Regions from separate parts of the Bacillus haimaensis genome, predicted to be linked through region 2. Evidence: predicted binding sites of a transcription regulator. Region 2 holds the regulator's gene; each other region holds the start of a gene.

Region 1 (4,282 bases), 1.8 Mb from region 2:
GATCATCAATTCCTATCATCATCCGAAAGATTATTTCCGTAATCTTTGGGAAACCATCCGTCAAGGGGATGTTTGGAAGGGTGAAATCAAAAATAAAAAGAAAGACGGGTCCTACTACTGGGTGGATACGACCATTGTTCCTTTTTTGGATAAAGACGGGATTCCATATCAATATCTTTCTATCCGTACTGAAATCACAGAGCGGAAACTTGTCCAGGAAAAGCTTCAAACAATGATGACTAAGCTCATCCATATCCAGGAAGAGGAGCGGAAGAAGGTATCCCGTGAGCTTCATGATGGAATAGGACAAAACCTCTATAGTCTGCTTATCACCATCAATCGTCTCCATACGGAAGTGGAACATCCATTGATTCAGCATTTGCAGGCAGATGTAACCAAGATGATTGAAGACATCCGTGGCATCTCCTGGGATCTCAGACCTTCACTTCTTGATGATCTGGGACTGATTCCGGCCTTGCGATCATTCATTAACCGATATGCAAAGCATTACGGGATTATGGTTGATTTTCAAAGTGAAGTATCCGGCAGATATGATGTACAAATCGAAACAGCGGTGTACCGTATCATCCAAGAGGCGCTTACCAATGTCAGGAAGTATGCCGATGTAAATGAAGTCGGTGTATCGATACATGGTGATGAAGAGAGGCTGAAGTTTGAGGTAATGGATAAGGGCGTTGGATATGACCCTTTAAAAGAGAGGGTAGGTGTCGGACTTTTCAGTATGGAGGAGCGGGCGAAAGCTGTTCATGGAAAGCTTCATATAGAGACTCGTCCCGGGAAAGGGACTTTAGTTATAGCGACGATTCCAATTAGGGAAGATGAGCCTTTTCATAACGAGTAATAGTGAGGGGAGCGGTCTGAATGAAGACTTGCTGCCTTTTTTATGTGGTGAAAATTGCAGTCATAATCTTTCCATCATAGTAATAGGGGACTCCCTGGAGATTTATGGGGAGTTTCCCTGATACTCGAACTCAAGCGCTTTTTCTATAATGAAACCAGATGGACCATATGTCAATAATAAGGGGTGCGGTTTCAATGGAATCTACGAAAATACCACAAACCATAAATAACAATCATAGCAAGAACATTTTTTCAGATGAAACATGGAAGCTTCTGAGCGAAATCATGTTTGAACACAAAATTAAAAAAGGATCCTACTTGTTTGCCGAAAATGAAAGTGCGAACAGGCTTTTTTATGTTCGAAAAGGTCAGTTGAAGATGACGAAAATGACGGATGATGGAAAGGAAATCATGATTCATCTTTTCAGGGAGGGCGATCTCCTGGGTGAGTTTGGAAGTTTGGAGAAGGGGAAACATTGCTTCAGCACTGTGGCGAAAGAGGATTGTGTCATTGATCTCATCTATCTCGAAGATGTCGATTTCATTTTATCCAACAATGGAAAAGCCGCGATGGAGTTTGTCCGGTGGATGGCAAGGAAAAATCAGATAACGAATTTGAAGCTGCGTGATCTATTATTATATGGAAAAAAAGGGGCTCTTTGCTCCACGCTGATCAGGCTCTCCAATTCCTTCGGGGAAGTGGAGGAGGACGGCATCTCCATAAAGGTAAATCTGACAAACCAGGAGTTCTCGGAAATGATCGGCACTTCCCGGGAAACGGTAAATCGGATGCTTGGTGCACTAAAAAAGGTAAAAGTGATTGATTATGATGAAAATGGAATGCTGCGAATCTTGAATCTGCAATACTTAAGGGATGAATGTCATTGTGAGGATTGCCCTTTGGAGGTTTGCAGAATCTAGCTGTCTATAAGCTTTGTAAAGATTGGAGAAGGATGGAATTTACCATTTGTCTGCAATCTTTTTTTGTTCATCATTCTGTCAAAATAATCCTTTTGAATGTGATATTTATCACAGTGTCAGCCTGACGATTCAAATACACTGACAATAGGAGGTAAGGAAAGGGGGAGAGACGTGATGGAACCTAAGGTTACTCCTAGAAATGAGGTCAATGTCAAAACAACTCCAAAGACTGAAAGTACATTAAAAGGGACTTTTATTTCCGTATTATTGGTTGGTGTTTTTATCTTCCTTTTATGGGCTGGAATCTATGCTCTTTTCTTAACGAGACTATAAAAATTTGGGGTGAATCGCAATGCATATGCACAAATATGAAAAATGGTGGCTTCTGATAGGTGGGGGAACCTTGATCCTATTCCTATCCATCATTGGAGTCAGCGCTTTTGCCATGGGACATACACCACCTAGTGACCATATGATCATCGATCCGGCGAAAGTGGATGAAACAGCTCCGTTTAACGAACCAGGTTTGAAACAAATTGGAGAAAATGAATTTGAATTGGTGATGGTATCTCAGGCATTCTCCTTTATGCCTAATGACATTCAGATCCCAAAAGGAGCTACCGTCCATTTCAAAGTCACGAGCAAAGACGTTGTTCATGGATTTGCTATTGCTAATACCAATGTCAATATGATGATTACACCAGGTCATATCAATTCCATTACACACACGTTTGATGAGGCTGGAAGCTATCTGATCCTCTGTAATGAGTATTGTGGGGCAGGTCATCAAGTAATGAGCGCAAAGATTGAGGTGAGCTGATATGAATTTGAACAAGGTTTCCGAAATAATTGATAAACGTGATGCGAAACTGATTTTGGCACATTTTTTCGTGGCTTTTACCGCTTTGTTTCTTGGTGCGGTGGCTGGACTTTTACAAACCCTGGTCAGGAGCGGAACGCTGACTTTACCCGCTGGCATTGGCTATTATCAGCTTTTAACGGCACATGGCGTGCTACTTGGACTTATATTTACAACATTTTTCATTATCGGATTTTTATTGGCGTGTATCAGTCGGACCACAGGCAAGCTTAACTCTGGCTCGCGCTTAAGTGGATGGCTCGGATTCATTACGATGACTTCCGGAACCGTTCTAGGTGTCATCATGATCCTCTTGAACAAGGCGACCGTCCTGTATACTTTCTATGCACCCTTGCAGGCATCACCTTGGTATTATATCGCCTTGACCTTGGTGATTGTGGGCAGCTGGATCGGGGGGTTCAGTATGATCCGTCAATATTACTTGTGGAAAACAGCGCATAAAGGAGAATTATCCCCACTTCTCAGCTTTATGGCCATCATGACCATGCTACTGTGGTTGATTGCTACGATTGGTGTCGCAGTATCTGTCCTGTTCCAGTTTATCCCATGGTCCTTTGGTTGGGTAGAGACGATCAATATTCTGTTGAGCAGAACGCTTTTCTGGTATTTCGGTCATCCATTAGTCTATTTCTGGCTGCTTCCAGCCTATATTTGCTGGTATGCGATTATTCCAAAGATAATCGGAGGCAAGATCTTCAGTGATTCGTTGGCAAGGTTGGCATTTGTTCTGTTCCTGCTGTTCTCTATTCCTGTTGGATTCCACCATCAGCTTCTGGAGTCAGGAATATCACCGTTCTGGAAATATCTGCAGGTTGTGTTGACGTTCATGGTAATTGTGCCGTCCCTGATGACCGCATTCTCCTTATTTGCAACCTTTGAATTGTCAGGGCGCGAAAGAGGAGCAAAAAGCCTGTTTGGATGGTTCAAATTGCTTCCATGGAAGGATGCGAGATTTTTTGCACCGATGGTGGGAATGCTCATTTTCATTCCTGCTGGAGCGGGCGGAATTGTAAATGCGAGTAACCAGCTTAATCAGGTTGTGCACAATACACTTTGGGTAACCGGGCATTTTCATTTGACAGTGGCATCCTCTGTTGCCTTGACGTTCTTTGGGATCGGATATTGGCTGGTACCGCATTTGACAGGCAGAAAATTGACTGCGAAGATGCACAAGCTTGCCAACCTCCAAACAATACTGTGGGCTGTCGGAATGTTCTTCATGTCTGGTGCAATGCACACGGTCGGACTGTTTGGGGCGCCGCGACGGACCTCCTATACGACCTATAAAGATCATCCTGATGCATTAGGATGGATTCCTTATGAAGTCGCAATGGCAGTAGGGGGAAGCATTCTTTTCATCGCAATTCTGTTACTGATGTATGTCATAATCAACCTGGCTTGGTTTGCTCCTAAGGGTATGGAGGAGTTCCCGTTAGGAGAAGTTGCTCCAAATGCCGAAAAAACGCCGAAAATCCTGGAAAACTGGAAGCTATGGATCGGCATCACCATCGCCCTGATTCTGTTTGCCTATACAATACCAATCATAAATATGATTCAACATGCACCACCGGGATCACCTGGTTTCAAACTCTGGTAAACAACTACAAACATTGGGAGGAA
Region 2 (4,282 bases):
TCGGTATTGAGCCTGGTTCAGAAAATACGCAGGAGATTATGGCCTTTGTCACAGCAACCCCGATCATGATATTTGCGATTACAATTGCTGGACCTATATTGGAAGAGATCATCTTCCGTAAGATAATCTTCGGTTCCCTTTACAAGCGTTTCAATTTTGCAGTCGGACTTATTATCAGCTCCCTTCTTTTTGCTGTTGTCCATAATGATTTCAAGCATCTGCTGATTTACTTTGTGATGGGTGGGATCTTCGCCTTCCTATATGTCAAAACAAACCGGATCATTGTTCCGATCATCGCCCATATCGCCATGAATAGCTTTGTTGTCATTGTGCAGTATGTGTTCAGGGATGATATTGAAGAGATGATCAAGCAGATGGAAGAGATGCAGAACGCGTTAACGAATTTTATCTCCTTCTTCTGAAAATCTAGAGAATCAATGGTAAGGCCATCTACAACTGGAGGACTAGCATAATGAGAATAAAACCGATCAATATGGTCTTTTTCTATGCCATCATGGGATGTCTATTTACGTATCTGGCAGTCGCGTCATTCAAGGAAAGCGTCTTTGAATGGCACACCATGCTGCTGATGCTGATCGCCACCTTCGACTTCGGTGTTAGCATCCGGGCATATCTGCTTCATAAAAGAATCAAAAGCATGCAAAAAAAATAGGCTTCTTACCTTTACGGTAGGTTGCCTATTTTTTATTGAGTTCCTCATTCAGTTTAGCTTCTGCAAGCTTGACCTTTTTGTAGCCGAAGCGTGAAATGATGATGCTGATCTCATAAAGGATAAGAAGCGGCACTGTCACCATTAAATGAGAGATGATCTCCGGCGGCGTAATCAATGCCCCTATTACTAGCAATACAAAGTACGCGTATCTTCTTACTTTTACAAGGATAGCTGGAGTTATAATCCCCAGTCTTGTTAAGAACATCACAATAACCGGCATCTGAAACAGGATGCCAAATGGCAAGGTAAGCTGGAACAGGAATTGAAAATATTCGTTGATCCCGATCACTTGGTTGATATCCAGGCGGTCTGCCAGATTGCTCATGAACTTCACAACAAACGGAAACAGTATGAAGTAGGAAAATGTCAGTCCACTCAGGAACAAGAAGAGGGATATCGGGATATAGCTTAACGTCACTTTCCGCTCCCGCTCATACAAACCGGGGCTGATGAAAGCCCAAATCTGATAGAGCGTAACGGGGAACGTGATGATGAATGCAATCAAAAACGAAAACTGCATGAAGATCTTGATTGGATCTGTAATGCGAAAGGCGTTCATCGTCAGCGCTTCCGCTTCATTTGTGTGCTGTAAATAGACAATGATCGGTTCCGCGAGGAAAAAACCGCCGATCGCTGAGACGAAAAAGAAGGACGCAATGATGATCACTCTTTTTCGGAGCTCGCCTATATGGTCATACACCGACATTTCTCTATCTAGCATATATGTTCATCCTTACATTACTTCGTTTCTTCTTTTTTCTCTGGTTTCGTGTCGTCGTCATCCGCTAATCCTTTAGTTGCGTTTTTGAATTCACGCAATGTATTACCAGCTGCCTTACCCAATTGAGGTAATTTGCTTGGACCGAAGATTAATAGTGCTACGAAAACGATTAACAAGAGGCTACCCATTCCGATTGGACCCATTCTTGCCACCTCCTTGAAGAGGATATTCAAAAAGTCCGGTAAAAATAGCTTCGAATTTCTTCGTCAGCTTGCCTCTCCGCTCCGCAACATTACAAATCATACGCTGCGGTGCTCGAGACTTCGCTTCCTCGAACTTCTTTGCTCTTTTTATCCTCCTTTTTGAACCCCAACTTGAAATATACTCATTCTACTACTTTTTCATTCTGTTGGATAGTGCTTGAGAAAATATACCAATGACTGTAGTTCCACAGCTAAATCAATATGATGGATACGGATGGTTTCCGGCACATTAATACGTGCTGGCGTAAAGTTCAGGATGCCCTTTACTCCTTTTTCCACCAATCTGTCTGCTATCGGCTGCGCGACTGGCGCCGGTACGGTAAGGATTGCCACCGTCACATCATCCGGCAGATGCTCCTCGATGTCATCAAGATGATACACCGGTACACCGCCGATCTCCGTGCCGATTTTCGACTCGTCGATATCAAAGGCCATCACGATCTTCGTGTTATTGTTTTTCATAAAATTGTAATGCAGGAAAGCTGTCCCCAAGTTTCCTACACCTATTAGAGTAACATAAGTCAATTCATCCTGGTCGAGCGTTTTCCGGAAAAAAGTTAACAAATATTGAACATTATAGCCATATCCTTTTTTCCCAAGTGCCCCAAAGTAGCTGAAATCTCTACGGATCGTGGCGGAATCCACTTTCACTGCTTCACTCAGCTCCGCGGACGAAACCCGCTGCTTTCCCGATGTATTCAAGTTCTTAAGGAAACGGTAATACAAAGGCAATCTCTTGGCAGTCGCCTGCGGTATTTTCATCGGTTCGTTATTCATCTTACTCCCCCATTGTCCAACCAGTTTGCGGTTCGTTTCTATATGTAACGGATGTCGGCTCCGTTTTTCGAATTTTAAATCGCTTTCATTTTACCCTATTCCGTGCAATTTTGTAAGAGGTTGCCGTTTCCAATTCTTGATGTGGCGCTTGAAGAAGTATACACTTACATTAGAATTGCATGAGGTGAAAATGATGATTATTCTACAGATAAATCAATTAACGAAATATTTTGGTGCTGACCTTATTCTATCGAATATAAAACTAGAAGTACAATCGAAAGACAGAATTGCACTCGTTGGACGTAATGGGGCAGGGAAGTCTACCTTATTAAAGATCATTTCCAATCAGCTGTCCTATGATTCCGGCGATATCATCAAGCCCAAGGATGTAACAATCGGATATCTCGCACAGGATACCGGGCTTGTGACAGAGCGTTCCATCTGGGATGAAATGTTGACAGTGTTTTCCGGTCTAAAAGAAATGGAAAATCAGATGCGCACGCTGGAAGCGAAAATGGGAGATCCCGCTTATTTTGAGGATGGCCCGCTTTACGCTCGCATTCTGAAGGAGTATGACGAAATTCAAGAAGCCTTCAAGCAAAAGGGCGGTTTTCAATATGAAGCGGATATCCGCTCCGTGCTTCACGGCCTTCGCTTTTCAGAGTTTGATTATCAGACCCCAATCGAGACACTGAGCGGTGGACAGAGAACCCGTCTTGCACTTGCCAAGCTTTTGCTGACCAAGCCTGATCTCCTGATTCTGGATGAGCCGACGAACCATCTCGACATCGATACCCTTTCCTGGCTGGAAGGATATCTCCAGGGCTATCCGGGTGCATTACTTATTGTTTCCCATGACCGCTACTTCCTAGACAAGGTGGTCACAACCGTCTATGAAATCTCCCGGAAGCAGTCTGCAAAGTTCCTTGGCAACTATAGTGCGTACCTTGCACAGAAGGCCGAGCAATACGAACGTGATATGAAAATGTTCGAAAAGCAGCAGGACGAAATTGCGAAGCTCCAGGACTTTGTTCAGCGCAATCTGGCCAGGGCATCCACGACCAAGCGCGCACAGAGCCGCAGAAAGCAGCTCGATAAAATGCAGGTGATGGATCGTCCCCAGGGCGATGAAAAATCTGCCTCCATCATGTTTGATATTGATAGACAAAGTGGGAATGATGTATTGAAAGCTAATAACCTGGCCGTTTCCTATGACAGGACCCCCATTTTCCGGCATGTGGACCTTTCCCTGTCACGCGGCGATAGTGTGGCTCTTGTCGGCCCGAACGGAATCGGGAAGTCCACCCTATTAAAAACACTCGTAAAACAGCTCGAGCCACTTGAAGGCGGCTTTTCTTTCGGCGCCAACGTCTCTGTGAGCTACTATGATCAGCAGCAGGCAGACCTCACTTCCAATAAGACGGTATTGGCCGAGCTTTGGGATGAATACCCGAATAAGATGGAAAAGGAAATCCGTACAATCCTTGGAAACTTCCTTTTCTCCGGGGATGATGTACTGAAGCCGGTTTCTACCTTAAGCGGAGGGGAAAAGGCACGATTGGCCCTCTCCAAAATGATGCTGCAGCGCTCCAATGTTCTGATCCTGGACGAGCCTACGAACCATCTGGATCTGGACAGCAAGGAGATTCTGGAGAATGCCTTGATTGACTATCCAGGTACAATCCTATTCGTTTCCCATGACCGCTACTTCATCAACCGTCTGGCAACCAAGGTCTATGAATTGAGCAGAATTGGGGCGACCGAATATCTCGGAGATTATGACTATTA
Region 3 (4,282 bases), 1.9 Mb from region 2:
ACCCATTTGGCAATCGAATTGTATTTTTCGAGAGAATCAAATAAAAATTTTTAATAAAAAGCAAAAAGCGCAGAACGCCTGCGCTTTTTGCTTTTATTAATACTTCTCTTTGCCTGCCGCTCCCCACAGAAACAACACACCAATCGCCACGACAATGATAAGAGGGGGAGCGATCATAATTAAAAAATTCTCCATTTTAATACCTCCTTACTTTTTACCTTGGACATATTGATTATCAAATAGGAAGAGACGCATTAACAGATAAAGTGATGGAATCAATAAGCATAGACCACCTATGAAAGCGGTAATCAAGGCAATTGCCATTGACTCATTTGTAAACCCGTCATAGATCGTCAAGTATGGATACAAGAGGTATGGCATATGAGATGCCCCGTACCCAAAGAATGCTGTAGCGAATTGAAGCATAACAAAAATGAAAGAGAGTCCAAGACGTTGCTTCTTCCACATCAGAAACACCGCTCCAAGGAAGAAAAGGAAAGAAAGACTGAACATCCAGGAGAGATTCAGCATCCTTTCAAAGTGGCTCGGATTGTGGTCGCTGAGTGCGAAGAATACGAGCACACTTGCCAGGATGGTAGGAAGGCTCCAGTTAAGCGCATATTTGCGCAACACTTCAAAAGCTTTTTCGTCTTTGGCTGTTTTTGCATAGAATGCAAGAAAATAAGCGGATATATATAGCACACTGACCAGTGCCAAAATGACAACCGTCCAGGAATAGAAGCTTGAGAATAAAGCACCATAATCCAATGTTACCACATCACCGGCAAGGCTGATGAATCCACCTTCAGATATGGTCAATACAACAGAAAGCGCTGCTGGTATCAATAGTCCGGTAGCTCCATATAAAAGCTGATAAAATTTGCTGCCTTTTGCACCATAGTGATGGAAGGCATAATAACTTCCACGGATCGCCAACAGGATAATCGCAATACTACCTGGTATCAACAAAGTTGTTCCGTAATAATAGGCTGTGGAAGGGAAGAAGCCGACAATCCCTATAAAGAAGAAAACAAGAAACACATTGGTGACCTCCCAAACAGGAGAGAGGTAACGGACAATCACTTTATCAATGAGATGGTCCTTCTTTGTAACAGTAGAATAGTAGCTGAAAAATCCGGCACCAAAGTCAATTGAAGCAACAATCAAATATCCATATAGAAATGTCCATAAAACCGTAATACCTACAACTTCATAACTCATATTTTCCCCTCCTTTACTCCATGCCTTTGTCTTGCAGTTCTTTTTCGACTGGATTATTTTTAAACATTCTTCTTAGTACCATAATACATGTTGTACAAAGTACAGCATAAAGAATGATGAACAGCACCAGCATAAGATCGACATGCTCGGATGTGGTAGCCCCTTCTGAAACAGTCATATATCCGACAAGCAGCCACGGCTGTCTTCCTAGCTCCGCAAAGAACCAGCCCATCTCAATGGCAAGCAATGCTAATGGGGAGCCTGCCGCTATTGCCCAAAGTAGCGGCCTGTTCCATTCATTCCATTTTTTAACCTTGGCAATAACAACATAAAGGATAGAGACAAGGGCCAGGAACATTCCGATACCAACCATCAGGTCAAAGAAGTAGTGTACGACCATAGGCGGAAGCTCTTCTTCAGGAAATTCCTCGAGTCCGATTACCTCAGATCTTGGGTCACCATGCGCAAGGATACTTAAGGCATATGGAATTTCAAGTGCATACTTGACTTTGTTGTCCTCAGTCAGATATCCGCCGATAAGTAGAGGTGCCTCAGTCGAAGTTTCAAAATGCCATTCGGCAGCAGCCAGTTTTTCAGGCTGATATTCTGCTAGATATTTACCGGACAAATCCCCAATTACCGCAGTGGAAATGGCGAATACGGCTGCAGCTGTCATTGTCAGATGCAGTGCTTTTTTATGATAAACATGATTTCTTCCACGCAAAATCGCAATGGCGGCAATTCCCGCCAGAACAAATGCTGTCGTCAAATAAGCTGAAGATAACACATGTGCCACTTTGGTTGGTGTGGCCGGGTTGAACATTGCGCCCAAGGGACTAATATTCGTAAGTACACCATTCTCGATTTCGAATCCACTGGGTGAATTCATGAAGCTGTTGACAGTGGATATAAAGAAGCCAGAAGCCATGGCACCAATAGCCACAGGAATCAACAAGATAAAATGATAGATTTTCTTTTTAAATCGATCCCAAGTATATAAGTAGATACCTAGAAAAATAGCTTCAAAGAAGAAAGCGAAGGTCTCCATGAACAACGGGAGACTGATTACATGTCCTGCAAGCTGCATCAAATTCGGCCATAAAAGGCTTAATTGCAGGCCGATGGCCGTACCCGTCACAACACCCACTGCAACGGTGATGACAAATCCGCGGGCCCACCTGCGTGCTAGAAGGCGATAATGTTCGTCATTCCGTTTGATGCCCATCCATTCCGCAAGAGCAATCATTAGTGGAACACCCACCCCGACAGTTGCGAAGATAACGTGGACCGCAAGCGTCAGACCAGTTAAAATTCTGCTGTATATCACCGGATCATACTCTAAACCAAACATAATTTCACTCCTTTTATCACTGATAGAACCAACAATAATAATTTCTTAACAAAAGTATACAACAGTTTGCTCAATACTTCACAATATAAGTTTTAAGTTCTTGTATGTTCTTAAGTATATTCCCTTTTCCCTTTTAACAAAACAGGGTAGAGCACACACTTTTTGACAACTTTATGGCAGGACAGCGACGAATTTGTGACCGGCAAACAAGAAAAACAGACATGGTACTAACGTCCCTACAAGTACACCTTATTGGAAATTTTCACAGAAAAATGTATATAAATACAGAAAATGATGGTAAAATATTCTTATAATTCAAACAAAGGGTGTTGGCATTGAGAAACGGAGAAATGATCGATTACTACCGGAACAAAAAAGGCATCTCACAGGAAAATATATCTCAAGGGATTATCCCCGCTTCACACCTATCGGATATTGTGGACAAACTGTTAAGCTGCTATGAGAGTACTGTCAGACAGGACCCGAAAGAATCATGGAAAAAACTGAACTATATTAATGAGGAATACAATATAAGAAATCAAACCATGCATCAAGATACAATGCTGCTATATTTATGCGTAAAACTGAAATATTCCCTATTAATCCTTGATAAGAAGGTAATTGACAGCCTTTATAATCAAATATCCGACCTTCCGACAAGCAAAAATACCCTTTTCGAATATATTCGGAAGAAGACGATCGGGATATACTATTATCGGGTAAATGACAACCTACAATCCATATTCACTTTAAAACAGGCCTTGGAGATGCATAATAAACTTTCATTATCCGAAGAAGATAGGGGGGAGCTATTTTATCAGATTGCATTGACAAGCCAAAAAACATCCGATTACTTCGAAGCGATTACCTATGCTGAAAAAGCGCTTACAATTTATCAATCCCTTTACTATAACCGGAGATCAGCAGAGTGCCACGTTATTCTTGGATTGAGCTATCATAAAGTCCATCAATTGGAAAAGGCAGAGGAAAACTATCTATATGCAAAAAAAATCGGTGTAGACCTGAAGGATGTCTATCTGGAATCCATGGCCTTGCATAATCTCGGCTGTATGCAATCTTTCTTAGGGAACTCAGAAGATGCAATCTATTATTTTTTGGAATCCCTTAAACTTAAAAGGGAGGAAAATAGAAGTTTGTTTTCCATCAATACCCTTGTGAAAGAGTATTACAAGCTTAATCAATTTGAATTTGCTCTTGGCTGGGCGGAAGAGGGCTTGGTTTTGGCCCAAAGAAATAAAATAGAGGAATATATTATACATTTTAATGTTCACATATATTTAATAACTAAGAATCCTGAAATCGAAAAATATATATCCAATTATGTGATCGATTATTTTACAAGAGCAGGAGACAAAGATAATGTAGCCAAATATGCTGAGATTTTGGCAAAATATTATACATCGTCTGACAGATACCAGTCAGCCTGTGAATATTACGAATTAAGTTTAAAAGTTTGGAAGAATAAAACCACCCTCATATAATATTGAAGCCCGATACTTTTCACTATGACACACCATTTTAAATAAGGTGTGTTTTTTTCTATTCATTTAGGGGAAAAAGACTTCTATTTAATTGAATAAAATCAGGTTTAGGAGTGGTTGCAGATGTTCGGATTTAATGATCTTTGGAAGTTCTTTGTCTCTTTCTTTTTTGTTCTGCCAACTGTCACCATCCTACATGAATTAGGGC
Region 4 (4,282 bases), 1.8 Mb from region 2:
CAGGAGTTCAGCAGAGTGGTGAATACTGGAATCTATATCGTGGATCCCCATGTACTTTGTCTGATGGAAAAAAACAGGGAATATGATTTCAGCAAGGAGCTCTTTCCTAAACTCATGGAAAACAATATGGGACTGTATGGATTCAAGGCGAAGGGGTATTGGAAGGATATCGGAAGCCATGAGGACTATCGCCAAGCGCAATATGATATGCTCGAGAGAAAAGTGCAGGTTTCGCTCCAGGAGGAAGATGTACTGCCAAAGCTTTGGGTTGGTTCTCATGTTCGATATATCAGGGGATCATCCTTCTCCGAAAAAAGCAGCAAAAGCAAAACGCTGGTGAAAGCGGGATTTTAAGTTTTAGGCAAAAAAAATAAGCAGACAGGAAAATCCTGCTGCTTATTTTGTTTCACGGTGTACAGTTACTTTTTTCAATCTTGGGCTGTATTTTTTAAGCTCAAGACGATCTGGGTTGTTACGTTTATTTTTAGTCGTGATATAGTTACGATCACCAGTTTCAGTACAAGCTAAAGTTACGTTTACGCGCATCGTTATCCCTCCAAACATATAAAGCTTTCAATTCAGACCTTACTATAATATCACCTTTTTTTTCGGAATGCCAGTCTTTTTTCAGTGGTGGGAAAATTGACGCAAAATCTTGTATCTTTTTCTCTCCTTCATTAGAAGAAAGCGGTATTTCTTGGTATATTCTTTATAAAGAGAAATGATAATGGTAAGGAGCGTTTTCTGCTATGGGCAAAGAAAAACAACGGGAAGAAATGAAAAATTGGTTGTCTGGACTTTCGAAAAAGCAATACGACCTGAAATCACAAAAAATTCATCAAGCACTTTTTTCATCGGCTGAATGGAAGAAAGCACAGATAGTGGGGGTGACAGTTTCAAGGGTTCCTGAAGTGGACACCATCCCAATTATCGAACAGGCCTGGCTTGAAAAGAAACTGATTGCTGTTCCAAAATGCCAACCCAAGGATAAAAGTATGGAATTCTTTATATTAAAAGCATTCGATGAACTGGAAACTGTCTACTTTGGCTTACGGGAGCCAGACCCCACCCGAACCAGCCACTGTGAAAAATCAGCCCTAGATCTTATCCTCGTACCGGGACTCGTCTTTGATAAGAAGGGCTACCGGATCGGGTTTGGTGGAGGCTACTATGACCGATTTTTAACAGATTACAATGGGACCACTGTTTCATTGGCCTTCGAAGAGCAGGTGAAAGAAGAGTTGGAACATGAAACTTTTGATATTCCTGTAAGCAAAATCATGACGGATGAAACAACATATGACTTTACTGTTGGAGAATAGCGCGGTGCTGCTGGCGGGAATCCTCCTGCTTGCAGGGCTGGGGTATAAAGCCAAGGCACTTTCAAGGTCAGGTGCAATCGGAACATTCATCATCGGTATCATGATTGCTGCTGGATTCAAAGCTTATGGGCTTCTATTGATCGGTATTTTTTTCGTATCTTCGAGTTTTTGGAGCAGATATAAAAAGAAGAGCAAGGCAAATGTGGATGAAATCCTGGAAAAAGGGTCACAGCGCGACATCTTTCAAGTGTTTGCAAACGGGATGGTCCCGGCACTGTTTAGTTTGGCCTACTTCCTCTATCCCTCTGAAGCATGGTTGATCGGGTTTGTAACAGCTATAGCAACGGCAAATTCAGATACCTGGGCATCCGAAATCGGCACGCTTAGCAAGAAGGATCCGGTTTCCATTCTTACCCTTAAAAGAGTGGGCAGGGGTACATCAGGTGCCATAAGTCTTCTGGGGACAGGTGCTTCTGTTGCTGGAGCTGGACTGATTGCTGCATCGGCCTCCGTGTTTTGGACAGAGGTATCGCTTGTCACAGCCTTTCTAGTTACCCTACTGGGGATATTTGGCTGTTTTGTTGATACTTTTCTTGGTGCTTCGATTCAGGCTTCGTACCGATGCTCAATCTGTGGACGAACCGTGGAAAGTCCTCATCACTGCGGAAAGCCTGCTGAACTGGTGAAAGGATTTCGAGCTATAAATAATGACATGGTGAATATCGGATCCATCGTATTCGTCTCTTTCCTGGCCGCGCTGCTCGCTGCTACATAAATCTATTTGACACAGAATAGATACATATTGCTCAGTGTTTCACAAACTTTTGATGTAAAATAAAGCTATAGTTAATCCTTGATAAGAAACGGGGAGATGGGTATGAGAAATGGAATCAATAGAGTCGCTTTGATTGGTACGGGATTCGTTGGTTCAAGCTATGCATTTGCAATGCTGAACCAAGGTGTAGCGGAGGAACTCGTCCTTATTGATCTTAATAAGGAAAAGTCGGAAGGGGATGCCATGGACCTGAATCATGGTATTGCCTTCGCACCTGCTCCTACAAAAATCTGGTATGGGAATTATCAGGATTGCAGGGATGCGGATATTGTGGTGATTTGTGCCGGTGCGAATCAGAAGCCTGGTGAGACCAGGTTGGATTTGGTCGAAAAGAACGCCAAAATATTCAAGGGGATTGTCGATAGTGTAATGGAAAATGGGTTCGACGGAATATTCCTTGTAGCGACCAACCCGGTTGATATCCTTACCTATGCAACATGGAGGTTTTCCGGATTGCCGAAAGAAAGGGTAATCGGGTCGGGAACGATTTTGGATACGGCCAGATTTCGCTTTCTTTTGGGAGACTATTTTCAAATCGATGCCAGAAATGTTCATGCCTATATTATCGGGGAGCATGGAGATACGGAGCTCCCGGTCTGGAGTAAGGCGGACATCGGCGGTAAGCCAATCCTTGAATTGATGAAAGAAAAAGAAGAGTATAAAGAGGAAGACCTCGAGGAACTGTTTGTAAATGTCAGGGACGCTGCCTACCAGATTATTGAACGGAAGGGTGCCACCTATTATGGCATTGCCATGGGCCTTGTCCGTCTGACGAAGGCGATATTACGGAACGAGAATTCCATCCTGACAGTTTCAGCATACTTGGATGGGGAGTATGATAACAAGGATATTTATATTGGTGTCCCGGCAATCGTTAATAGAAACGGTATCCGCCAAGTAGTAGAGTTAGAGTTGAATGAGAAAGAAAAAGCACAGTTTCAGCAATCCATTGAAGTTCTTACTAGCATCAAAAAGAAAGTCTTTTAATATAAGGTGGAAAAACATGTCTGATATTAGGCATGTTTTTCTTTTATTTGAAGCATCATAATAGCAGGAGGGATGATAATGGGATATTTAATCAGATTAGTTTTTATCATCGCAGGAGCATATGCGATCTATCAGAACCGCTATCGGATCTTGAATTCCATTCTTGGTATCAGTCCGATCAGAAGGTTTGTGGTGGCCTTTGGAATGGACATCCCTTTTGTCCGGGATCGCTTCCTGCAAACCGTTTTTCGTGGGTGAAAATTCAGGCTGGATATTAAAGTGATGGACTACCTGTCAATCCTCTCTTAACTTTGAGTGGTTTAGTGGGTAGTTTTTTTGTTGATGCAAACTTTTGAAAGCTTACACTATCTTTACATTGGATTAATATTCCACCTGTATAATTTATCCTGTTAGCATTTTGGATATAACGGGGGGTTCACCTTGGAAGAAAAAGATAACATTCATAAAAAGATGAAATTGTGGTTTCAGCGGGCTTTTCAGAAAGTTAATTTGGGCACACGATTATTTATTCTGGTTGTTTCATTATTAGTAGGATCCATTCTATCGGTCGGCATTACCTCCTATGTGAAGGCAAAAGATATGACGATGGAGACGATGGAAAATAGATTGATCAGGGAAAGTGAACTGATGGGGCATCTTGCGGAAAACCTCAAATTCCTCTATGTCAGTGAAGATACCTATTTCATGCAGCAGCTTCAGATCAATATCAGAGATCAGCAGAAAAAGCTTATGAAAGACGGAATACTCTCTGAATTCTTCTACATAAAAGACCAGCAAATCATCCCTTTTGAAGTAAGCAAGGAAAGCCTGCCCGAAATATCAGATTCCATCATTAACCAAATGAAAAAAAACGGAAACGGTCTTTTGCACAAGGAATTGGATGGGGAGGATTACACGATTACATATAGAACGATGAAGGAAATTGGGGGTACTTATGCAATCCTGATCCCAACGGAAACCTATTTGGGACCAGTGGATAAAATGGCTCATTTCACCTTGATTGTCACGGCTATCAGTCTCGTCATCTTTACGTTATTGATGGTCCTATTTGTCAGAACCTTGACTAGACCCCTCTCCACACTCAGAGAAACAATGAAGCAGGTCAGGGAAGGAAAGC

Evidence for each region. The regulator Rex, encoded in region 2, represses fermentation and respiration genes when NADH is low (regulators of the CRP and FNR family bind a similar motif). The targets are predictions, from matches to a motif close to TTGTGAAATATTTCACAA.
Region 1: a site for Rex is predicted at 1,879-1,896, ahead of ABN702_RS04630 (cytochrome c oxidase subunit 2A). Genes of this name have one in related genera too.
Region 3: a site for Rex is predicted at 2,639-2,656, ahead of ABN702_RS09020 (cytochrome ubiquinol oxidase subunit I). Genes of this name have one in related genera too.
Region 4: a site for Rex is predicted at 2,125-2,142, ahead of ABN702_RS04690 (L-lactate dehydrogenase). Genes of this name have one in related genera too.

Annotation. Positions count from the first base shown of each region.
Region 1 is NZ_CP158164.1:960,564-964,845, forward strand. It holds gene ABN702_RS04620 (PAS domain-containing sensor histidine kinase) at 1-862, shown strand, start outside; gene ABN702_RS04625 (Crp/Fnr family transcriptional regulator) at 1,057-1,782, shown strand; gene ABN702_RS04630 (cytochrome c oxidase subunit 2A) at 1,957-2,115, shown strand; gene ABN702_RS04635 (cytochrome c oxidase subunit II) at 2,135-2,602, shown strand; gene ABN702_RS04640 (b(o/a)3-type cytochrome-c oxidase subunit 1) at 2,604-4,259, shown strand.
Region 2 is NZ_CP158164.1:3,680,371-3,684,652, forward strand. It holds gene ABN702_RS18640 (CPBP family intramembrane glutamic endopeptidase) at 1-422, shown strand, start outside; gene ABN702_RS18645 (YdiK family protein) at 473-673, shown strand; gene tatC (twin-arginine translocase subunit TatC) at 699-1,454, opposite strand; gene ABN702_RS18655 (twin-arginine translocase TatA/TatE family subunit) at 1,472-1,657, opposite strand; gene ABN702_RS18660 (redox-sensing transcriptional repressor Rex) at 1,856-2,494, opposite strand; gene ABN702_RS18665 (ATP-binding cassette domain-containing protein) at 2,688-4,282, shown strand, end outside.
Region 3 is NZ_CP158164.1:1,774,821-1,779,102, forward strand. It holds gene ABN702_RS09005 (glyoxalase superfamily protein) at 1-44, shown strand, start outside; gene cydS (cytochrome bd oxidase small subunit CydS) at 97-195, opposite strand; gene ABN702_RS09015 (cytochrome d ubiquinol oxidase subunit II) at 208-1,221, opposite strand; gene ABN702_RS09020 (cytochrome ubiquinol oxidase subunit I) at 1,235-2,572, opposite strand; gene ABN702_RS09025 (tetratricopeptide repeat protein) at 2,908-4,074, shown strand; gene ABN702_RS09030 (hypothetical protein) at 4,198-4,282, shown strand, end outside.
Region 4 is NZ_CP158164.1:969,514-973,795, forward strand. It holds gene ABN702_RS04670 (nucleotidyltransferase family protein) at 1-354, shown strand, start outside; gene rpmG (50S ribosomal protein L33) at 397-546, opposite strand; gene ABN702_RS04680 (5-formyltetrahydrofolate cyclo-ligase) at 750-1,322, shown strand; gene ABN702_RS04685 (DUF92 domain-containing protein) at 1,300-2,097, shown strand; gene ABN702_RS04690 (L-lactate dehydrogenase) at 2,200-3,144, shown strand; gene ABN702_RS04695 (hypothetical protein) at 3,223-3,402, shown strand; gene ABN702_RS04700 (methyl-accepting chemotaxis protein) at 3,616-4,282, shown strand, end outside.